Caballeronia sp. TF1N1: one gene and its partner. The protein of the gene in region 1 interacts with the protein of each later gene in a pairwise test. Links are inferred from orthologs where the notes say so. Each region holds a gene or a part of one and is shown in the gene's direction. Other genes may lie near its edges. The genes, in order: ptsN and LDZ28_RS04950.

Evidence for each region.
Region 2: the proteins of ptsN (region 1) and LDZ28_RS04950 interact in binary tests that used the Escherichia coli proteins (3 or more experiments, as listed by UniProt). The link is inferred for Caballeronia sp. TF1N1 from one-to-one orthologs.

The regions. Positions count from the first base shown.
Region 1 is NZ_CP084626.1:240,058-243,170, reverse strand. What follows is about bases 58-2,854. They hold ptsN (PTS IIA-like nitrogen regulatory protein PtsN), read left to right. Parts: upstream 58-1,126; coding sequence 1,127-1,582; downstream 1,583-2,854. Other genes in these bases: hprK (HPr(Ser) kinase/phosphatase), read left to right, coding at 1,805-2,773; LDZ28_RS01190 (hypothetical protein), read left to right, coding at 813-1,085; hpf (ribosome hibernation-promoting factor, HPF/YfiA family), read left to right, coding at 370-729; LDZ28_RS01200 (RNA polymerase factor sigma-54), read left to right, coding at 58-190. In the rest of the region: more of LDZ28_RS01200, read left to right, coding at 1-57; RNase adapter RapZ, read left to right, coding at 2,855-3,113. UniProt on the Escherichia coli protein: Seems to have a role in regulating nitrogen assimilation.
Region 2 is NZ_CP084626.1:1,080,163-1,083,814, forward strand. Bases 280-3,615 are described here. They hold LDZ28_RS04950 (sensor histidine kinase KdpD), read left to right. Parts: upstream 280-673; coding sequence 674-3,415; downstream 3,416-3,615. Other genes in these bases: kdpC (potassium-transporting ATPase subunit KdpC), read left to right, coding at 280-641. In the rest of the region: potassium-transporting ATPase subunit KdpB, read left to right, coding at 1-72; more of kdpC, read left to right, coding at 84-279. UniProt on the Escherichia coli protein: Member of the two-component regulatory system KdpD/KdpE involved in the regulation of the kdp operon. KdpD may function as a membrane-associated protein kinase that phosphorylates KdpE in response to environmental signals.

The DNA.
Region 1 (3,113 bases):
GGCATCGTCCACGGCGATCCGGGCCCTCATCAAGCAACTGATAGGAGCGGAAGACCCTAAAACTCCTCTTTCAGACAGCCGCATCGCCGAACTGCTGGCGGAACAAGGCTTCGTGGTCGCGCGGCGCACTGTCGCCAAGTATCGCGAGGCACTGAGAATTCCCGCAGTGAATCTGCGCAAGTCTCTTTGACCCGTCTCTATAGTCTGTCGCATGTCGCGACGGACGTTTACCGGCCGCAGCGCAAATGCGCGGACGAGCCGGCCGGTGCGCCCTTCCTCACGCGCTCGTAGCTCATGCGCTCTGGAGTCGCATCGCCGACCGGTATCGGACGAGCCTTGGCCTGGCGGCCATCAGCTTGGAGAGCAACTATGAACTTGAAGATCAGTGGACACCACCTCGAATTGACGCCTGCGTTGCGCGAGTACGTGATCACGAAACTGGACAGGGTGCTGCGTCACTTCGATCAAGTGATCGACGGCAGCGTTGTCCTCTCGGTCGACAATCATAGGGAAAAGGACAAGCGGCAAAAGTGTGAAATCAATTTGCACGTGAAGGGCAAGGACATTTTCATCGAGAGTTGTGACGTTGATATGTACGCGGCCATCGATCTGATGGTGGACAAGCTGGATCGTCAGGTCATCAAGCACAAGGACAAGATCCAGGGCCACGCTCACGAGGCCATCAAGTACCGCGCCGAAGCGCAAGAACTGGAAGCGCCGTCGCCCTGAATGCGGCGCGTCGCGTGATCCGAGGTCGTTTTGCACGTGCCCGCCGCCAGCCGGTGGGCGGGTTTGGAGGGAATCCTCCAACCTTGGCCGAACAGTCATCGAGAGCACAGACCAGAGCAAAGCCGCCCGCCTTGGCGGCTTTTTTGTTGGGAATCGGTTACGAGTCAGCACAAGCCATTGATTTCCCGGGTTTTGTACTGCACATTGAGTTGCAAATAGGGCAATGGCGCGCCGCACCATCACGCATTACCCTGTTCTATAATGGCCCGGTTGTTACAGGGGTTAACCAAACAGATACGCTGCAGGAAGCCCAAGCGCATTTTCCGTCCGATCGTCGCCGTGCGCGCTTACAGTAGCCACGATGAGGAGCTATCAGGCCACGCATCAGCCTGCCAACATGAATCGTTTAGCTAAATTTCTTCCCATCGAGAACGTGGTTCTCGGACTGGCCGTTACCAGCAAGAAGCGTGTATTCGAGCAGGCGGGTCTGATTTTCGAGAACCAGAACGGCATCGCCCGCAGCATCGTCACCGACAATCTTTTCGCTCGTGAGCGTCTCGGCTCGACTGGCCTTGGCGAAGGCGTCGCCATTCCGCATGGCCGCATCAAGGGGCTGAAGCAACCGCTCGCCGCCTTCGTGCGCCTGGCGGAGCCTGTCGCGTTCGAATCGCCCGACGGGCAGCCGGTTTCGCTCCTGATCTTCCTGCTCGTGCCCGAGCAGGCGACCCAGCAGCATCTTGAAATTCTCTCGGAGATCGCGCAATTACTCTCCGACAGCGAAGCGCGCGAGCGTTTGCACAAGGAAGAAAATCGCGAGGCCCTGTATCAGGTCCTCACGCAGTGGCAGCCGTAAGCGGCGCGCTCGCACTGCCGAGAGCCGCATTTGCAGCAGGCCAGCCGCCCTTCCCTGGCTTTTTGGGGCGTCTCGCTTATGCGGTGCTTCTGCGGCACAATCGTTTCAAACGCGATCTGAACGCGGGTCAAACGCAGTGAAATGCAGCACCATGCGGCTGATTGAAGCAATTCGCTTCGGCGCGCGTTGGCTGCTCCCGGCTTCCAACGGAGTTCCGGCCTCATGGATACGTCCAGCATCAACGCCCAAAGCATTTTCGACGACAACGCCGCCACTTTGAAGCTCAGTTGGCTGACTGGGCACGAAGGCTGGGAACGCGGGTTTTCGAGTGAAACCGTTGCCAACGCGACCTCCAGCGCGGACCTGGTCGGCCACCTGAATCTGATTCACCCCAACCGTATCCAGGTGCTCGGCGACGCCGAGATCAACTACTACCAGCGCCAGTCCGATGAAGACCGTTCGCGCCACATGGCCGAACTGATCGCGCTGGAACCGCCGTTTCTGGTGGTGGCCGGCGAAGTCGGCGCGCCGCCGGAACTCGTGCTGCGCTGCACGCGATCGTCCACACCGCTTTTCACGACGCGCATGTCCGCGGCCGCGGTCATCGACAGTCTGCGCGCTTACATGTCACGCATTCTCGCGCCACGCGCCACGCTGCATGGCGTGTTCATCGACATTCTGGGCATGGGAGTGCTTCTGACCGGCGACTCCGGCCTCGGCAAAAGCGAACTCGGGCTGGAGTTGATCAGCCGTGGTCACGGTCTGGTGGCCGATGACGCCGTGGATTTCGTGCGCCTTGGTCCTGATTTCGTCGAAGGGCGCTGCCCGCCCCTGCTGCAAAATCTGCTCGAAGTGCGCGGTCTCGGTCTGCTGGACATCAAGACGATTTTCGGCGAGACCGCCGTGCGCCGCAAAATGAAACTCAAGCTGATCGTGCAATTGGTCCGTCGGCCGGATGGCGAGTTTCAACGGCTTCCGCTGGAAAGTCAGACCGTGGATGTCCTCGGTCTGCCGATCAGCAAAGTGACGATTCAAGTCGCCGCGGGCCGAAACCTTGCTGTGCTGGTAGAAGCGGCGGTACGCAATACGATCCTGCAATTGCGCGGCATCGACACGTTGCGGGACTTCATGGACCGTCAGCGGCTCGCCATGCAGGACCCGGATAGCCAGTTCCCCGGCAAACTGATCTGATTTCCCGCCCGAGTTCACGCTCGAAGCGCGAAAAAACGGACCCGAAGCCAGTGCTAAGATAAGGCAATTGAAGCGAAGCCCATGCGTATCATCCTGATCACCGGCATCTCCGGCTCTGGCAAATCGGTTGCGCTGAACGCTCTCGCGGACGGCGGCTACTACTGCGTCGACAATCTGCCGCCGCGCTTCTTGCCCGAGCTGGCCGATTACCTGTCGAGCGAAGGACAGCAGCGTCTCGCCGTCGCCATCGACGCGCGTTCGAGCCATTCCCTGGACGATGTCCCCGGCATCATCCACACACTATCTAGCAAGTACGACCTGCGCGTGTTGTTCCTCAACG
Region 2 (3,652 bases), 840 kb from region 1 along the record:
GGCGGCATCGTGTTGCCGTTTCCGGTCATCAAGCTGATCGACATGACCATCAGCGCACTCGGCTGGCAATAATGGAGATGAACATGAAGAACCTCTTGCGTCCCGCGATCGTGCTGCTGCTCGCGCTGACTGTCGTGACCGGTTTGCTTTATCCGGCCATCGTGACGGCGCTCGGACAGGCCGCGTTCTCGCATCGGGCAAACGGCAGCATCATCGAGCGAGATGGGAAGGCGGTCGGTTCGGAACTGATCGGCCAGCAATTCGATGCCCCGCGCTACTTCTGGGGCCGTCTCTCGGCGACCACGCCGAACCCGTATAACGCGAGCGCTTCGAGCGGCTCGAACCTCGGTCCGACGAACCCCGCGCTCGCCGATGAAATCAAGTCGCGGATCACCGCGCTCGACGATCCGGCGTCCGCGCCTGTCGACCTCGTGACGTCGTCGGGCAGCGGGCTCGATCCCGAGATCAGTCCGGCAGCGGCGGCGTATCAGGTCGAACGCGTGGCGAAGGCGCGCGGCCTGCCGCGCGCACGGGTCGAAACGCTCGTCGCGCAGGCAACGTCCGGTAGACAGTTCGCTCTCTTCGGAGAGCCGCGAGTGAATGTGCTTAAATTGAATCTCGCGCTCGACGATGTTCGATGATCGATCACGCTTGAAGCAATCCGCCGCCCACGATGACCCGTCCCACTCCCGATGAACTCCTCGACAAACTGCAACGTGAGGAAGCGCAGCGTCAGCGCGGCCGGCTGAAGATTTTTTTCGGAGCATCAGCGGGTGTGGGCAAGACGTTCGCCATGTTGCAGGCCGCGCGGCGTTTGCGCGAAGAGGGTGTCGACGTGGTCGCGGGCGTCGTCGAAACGCATGGGCGGAAAGAGACGCTTGCGCTGCTCGAAGGAGTCGACGTTCTGCCGCCTGCGCGCATCGAGTATCGCGGGCGGCTTCTCGCCGAATTCGATCTCGACGCCGCGCTCGCCCGCAAGCCGCAACTGATCCTCGTCGACGAACTCGCGCACGCGAACGTGCAAGGTTCGCGGCATCTGAAGCGCTGGCAGGACGTGCAGGAACTGCTCGATGCGGGCATCGACGTATACACCACGGTCAATGTCCAGCACCTCGAAAGTCTCAACGATATCGTCGGGCGTATCACCGGCATTCGCGTATGGGAGACGGTGCCCGACCGCGTGTTCGATCGCGCCGACGAAGTCACGCTCGTCGACCTGCCGCCCGAAGAGTTGCTCGACCGTCTGCGCGACGGCAAGGTCTATCTGCCGCAACAGGCCGAGCATGCGGTGCGCAACTTCTTTCGCAAGGGCAATCTCATCGCGCTGCGCGAACTGGCGTTGCGGCGCACCGCCGATCGCGTGGATGCGCAGATGCGCGAGTATCGTGCCGATCAGTCCATCGAGCGTATCTGGCGCGCGCGCGAACGGCTGATCGCGTGCATCGGTCCGGGCCCGGAAAGCGCGGCGCTGGTGCGTGCGGCGGCGCGGCTCGCGAGCGCGCTGAAGGCGGACTGGCTCGCGGTGTACGTGGAGACGCCGCGCCTGCAACGCCTTCCCGATGACAAGCGTCAACGCACCTTCGACGCCCTCAAGCTCGCCGCCGAACTCGGCGCGGAAACCGTCACGCTGGATGGCGCCGATGCGGCGGCCACGCTCATCGCTTATGCGCGCATGCGCAACGTGTCGAAGCTCGTGGCGGGTGCGTCCTTGCCCGGCGGATGGCGCCGCCTCTTCGATACGCCGATGACCGAGCGCATCGTGCGGCAGGCGGCGGATATCGACGTGACGCTCGTGTCCACCGGTCCACGCGACGAACCGCGCACGAACTACGCAATGTCGTTCACCGCGCATTCGCCGCCGCATGCGTACCTTCTTGCGCTCGTCATCGGTGCGGCCATTACGGTCGTCGCGAACTTCCTGGAAGCGCGCCATTTCGCGATCACCAATCTCGTGATGCTGTATCTGCTGGGCGTGATCTTCGCGGCGGTACGGCTCGGACGCGGGCCGGGCGTCATGCTCTCGTTTCTCTCCGTCGCCGCGTTCGATTACTTCTTCGTGCCGCCGACGCTGTCGTTCTCCGTAACGGACACGCAGTATTTGCTGACCTTCATCGTGATGCTGCTGACTTCGCTCACCATCAGCCATCTCACGTCGAGTTTGCGGCGCGAGGCGCGCATTGCATCGCAACGGGAACGGCGCACGAGCGCCATGTACGCGATGACCAAGGAGCTTGCGGCCGCGTTGATGACCGAGCAGATCATCGAGATCGGCACGCGCCATGTCGCGGAGATTTTCCAGGCGAAGGTCGCGATTCTGCTGCCCGATGCCGCCGAACAAGTGCGCCAGAAAGTGGGCGAGCCGAATCCCGACACGGCGCTTGATGCCGCGCGTCTGGATATCGATATCGCGCAATGGGTCTACGATCAGCAAAAGCCGGCGGGACATGGCTCGGAAACGCTGCCAGCCGCTGCGGCGCTCTACTTGCCGCTCAAGGCGCCGATGCGCACGCGCGGCGTGCTGGCGCTCGTCACGGGACGCGAGGCCGAATTCGCCGTGCCGGAGCAGCGGCGCATGATCGAAACCTTCGCGGCGCAAATCGCGCTGGCGCTGGAGCGCGTGCATTACGTGGAGATCGCGCAGGACGCGCTCGTCAACATGGAATCGGAGCGCATGCGCAATGCCTTGCTGGCCGCGATATCGCACGATCTGCGCACGCCGCTGACATCGATCGTCGGCTTTGCGTCGTTGCTGGAGGGCGGGGCGTCGGAAGCGTCGTCGCGCGAACTGATCCATGCGATCCACGAGGAAGCGTTGCGCATGAGCGGGCTCGTGACGAATCTGCTCGACATGGCGCGTTTGCAGGCGGGCGCGGTGCGGCTGAACCGTCAATGGTCGATGCTCGAGGAGACCGTCGGCGCGGCCCTCAACGTCATGCGCAGGACGCTCGCCGGCCGTCCGGTGCAGGTGCGCGTTCCCGCCGATCTGCCGCTTCTCATGCTCGATGCCGTGCTGATGGAGCGGCTCTTCGCGAACCTTCTGGAGAACGCGGCGAAGTACACGCCTGCGGGTTCCGCCATACGCATAAGCGCGGCGGCCGAGCAGGATGGCGATGGCCGCGTCGTGCGCGTGTGTATCGACGACGACGGTCCGGGCGTGCCTGCCGGTAGCGAAGGGCGCTTGTTCGAGAAGTTCACGCGTGGGGAGAAGGAGTCGGCGAAACCGGGCATCGGGCTTGGGCTTGCGATCTGCCGGGCGATTGTCGAGGCGCATGGCGGGCGCATCGGCGCGGAGAATCGTGCCGATGGCGGCGCGCGGTTCTGGTTCACTTTGCCGGTGGAGGAGGCGATGCCTAGGGACATGCCGCAGGACGAGGAGGCTGAAGCGCCGCAACGGGATGGCGATATGGCGGGTTGAGCGGTGGGATGGCTCGAGCCGGAAATCTCGCGAGTCGGGCGCGCGGTCTTTTCGATTAACGATTACCTTGCGGCTCCGTAGACGAACCGGACGCGTTCTCACGATATCGGACGCGCAGACGACGAGCGGTGCTGCCCGGCTCAATAGGGTCGTCGCCATTCACGAATGCCACGAATCAGCGGGCACATTCGGCTTTCTGTAGGCCTCGGCGCGTCTGGCGGCGTGCCGAAGCCCGCG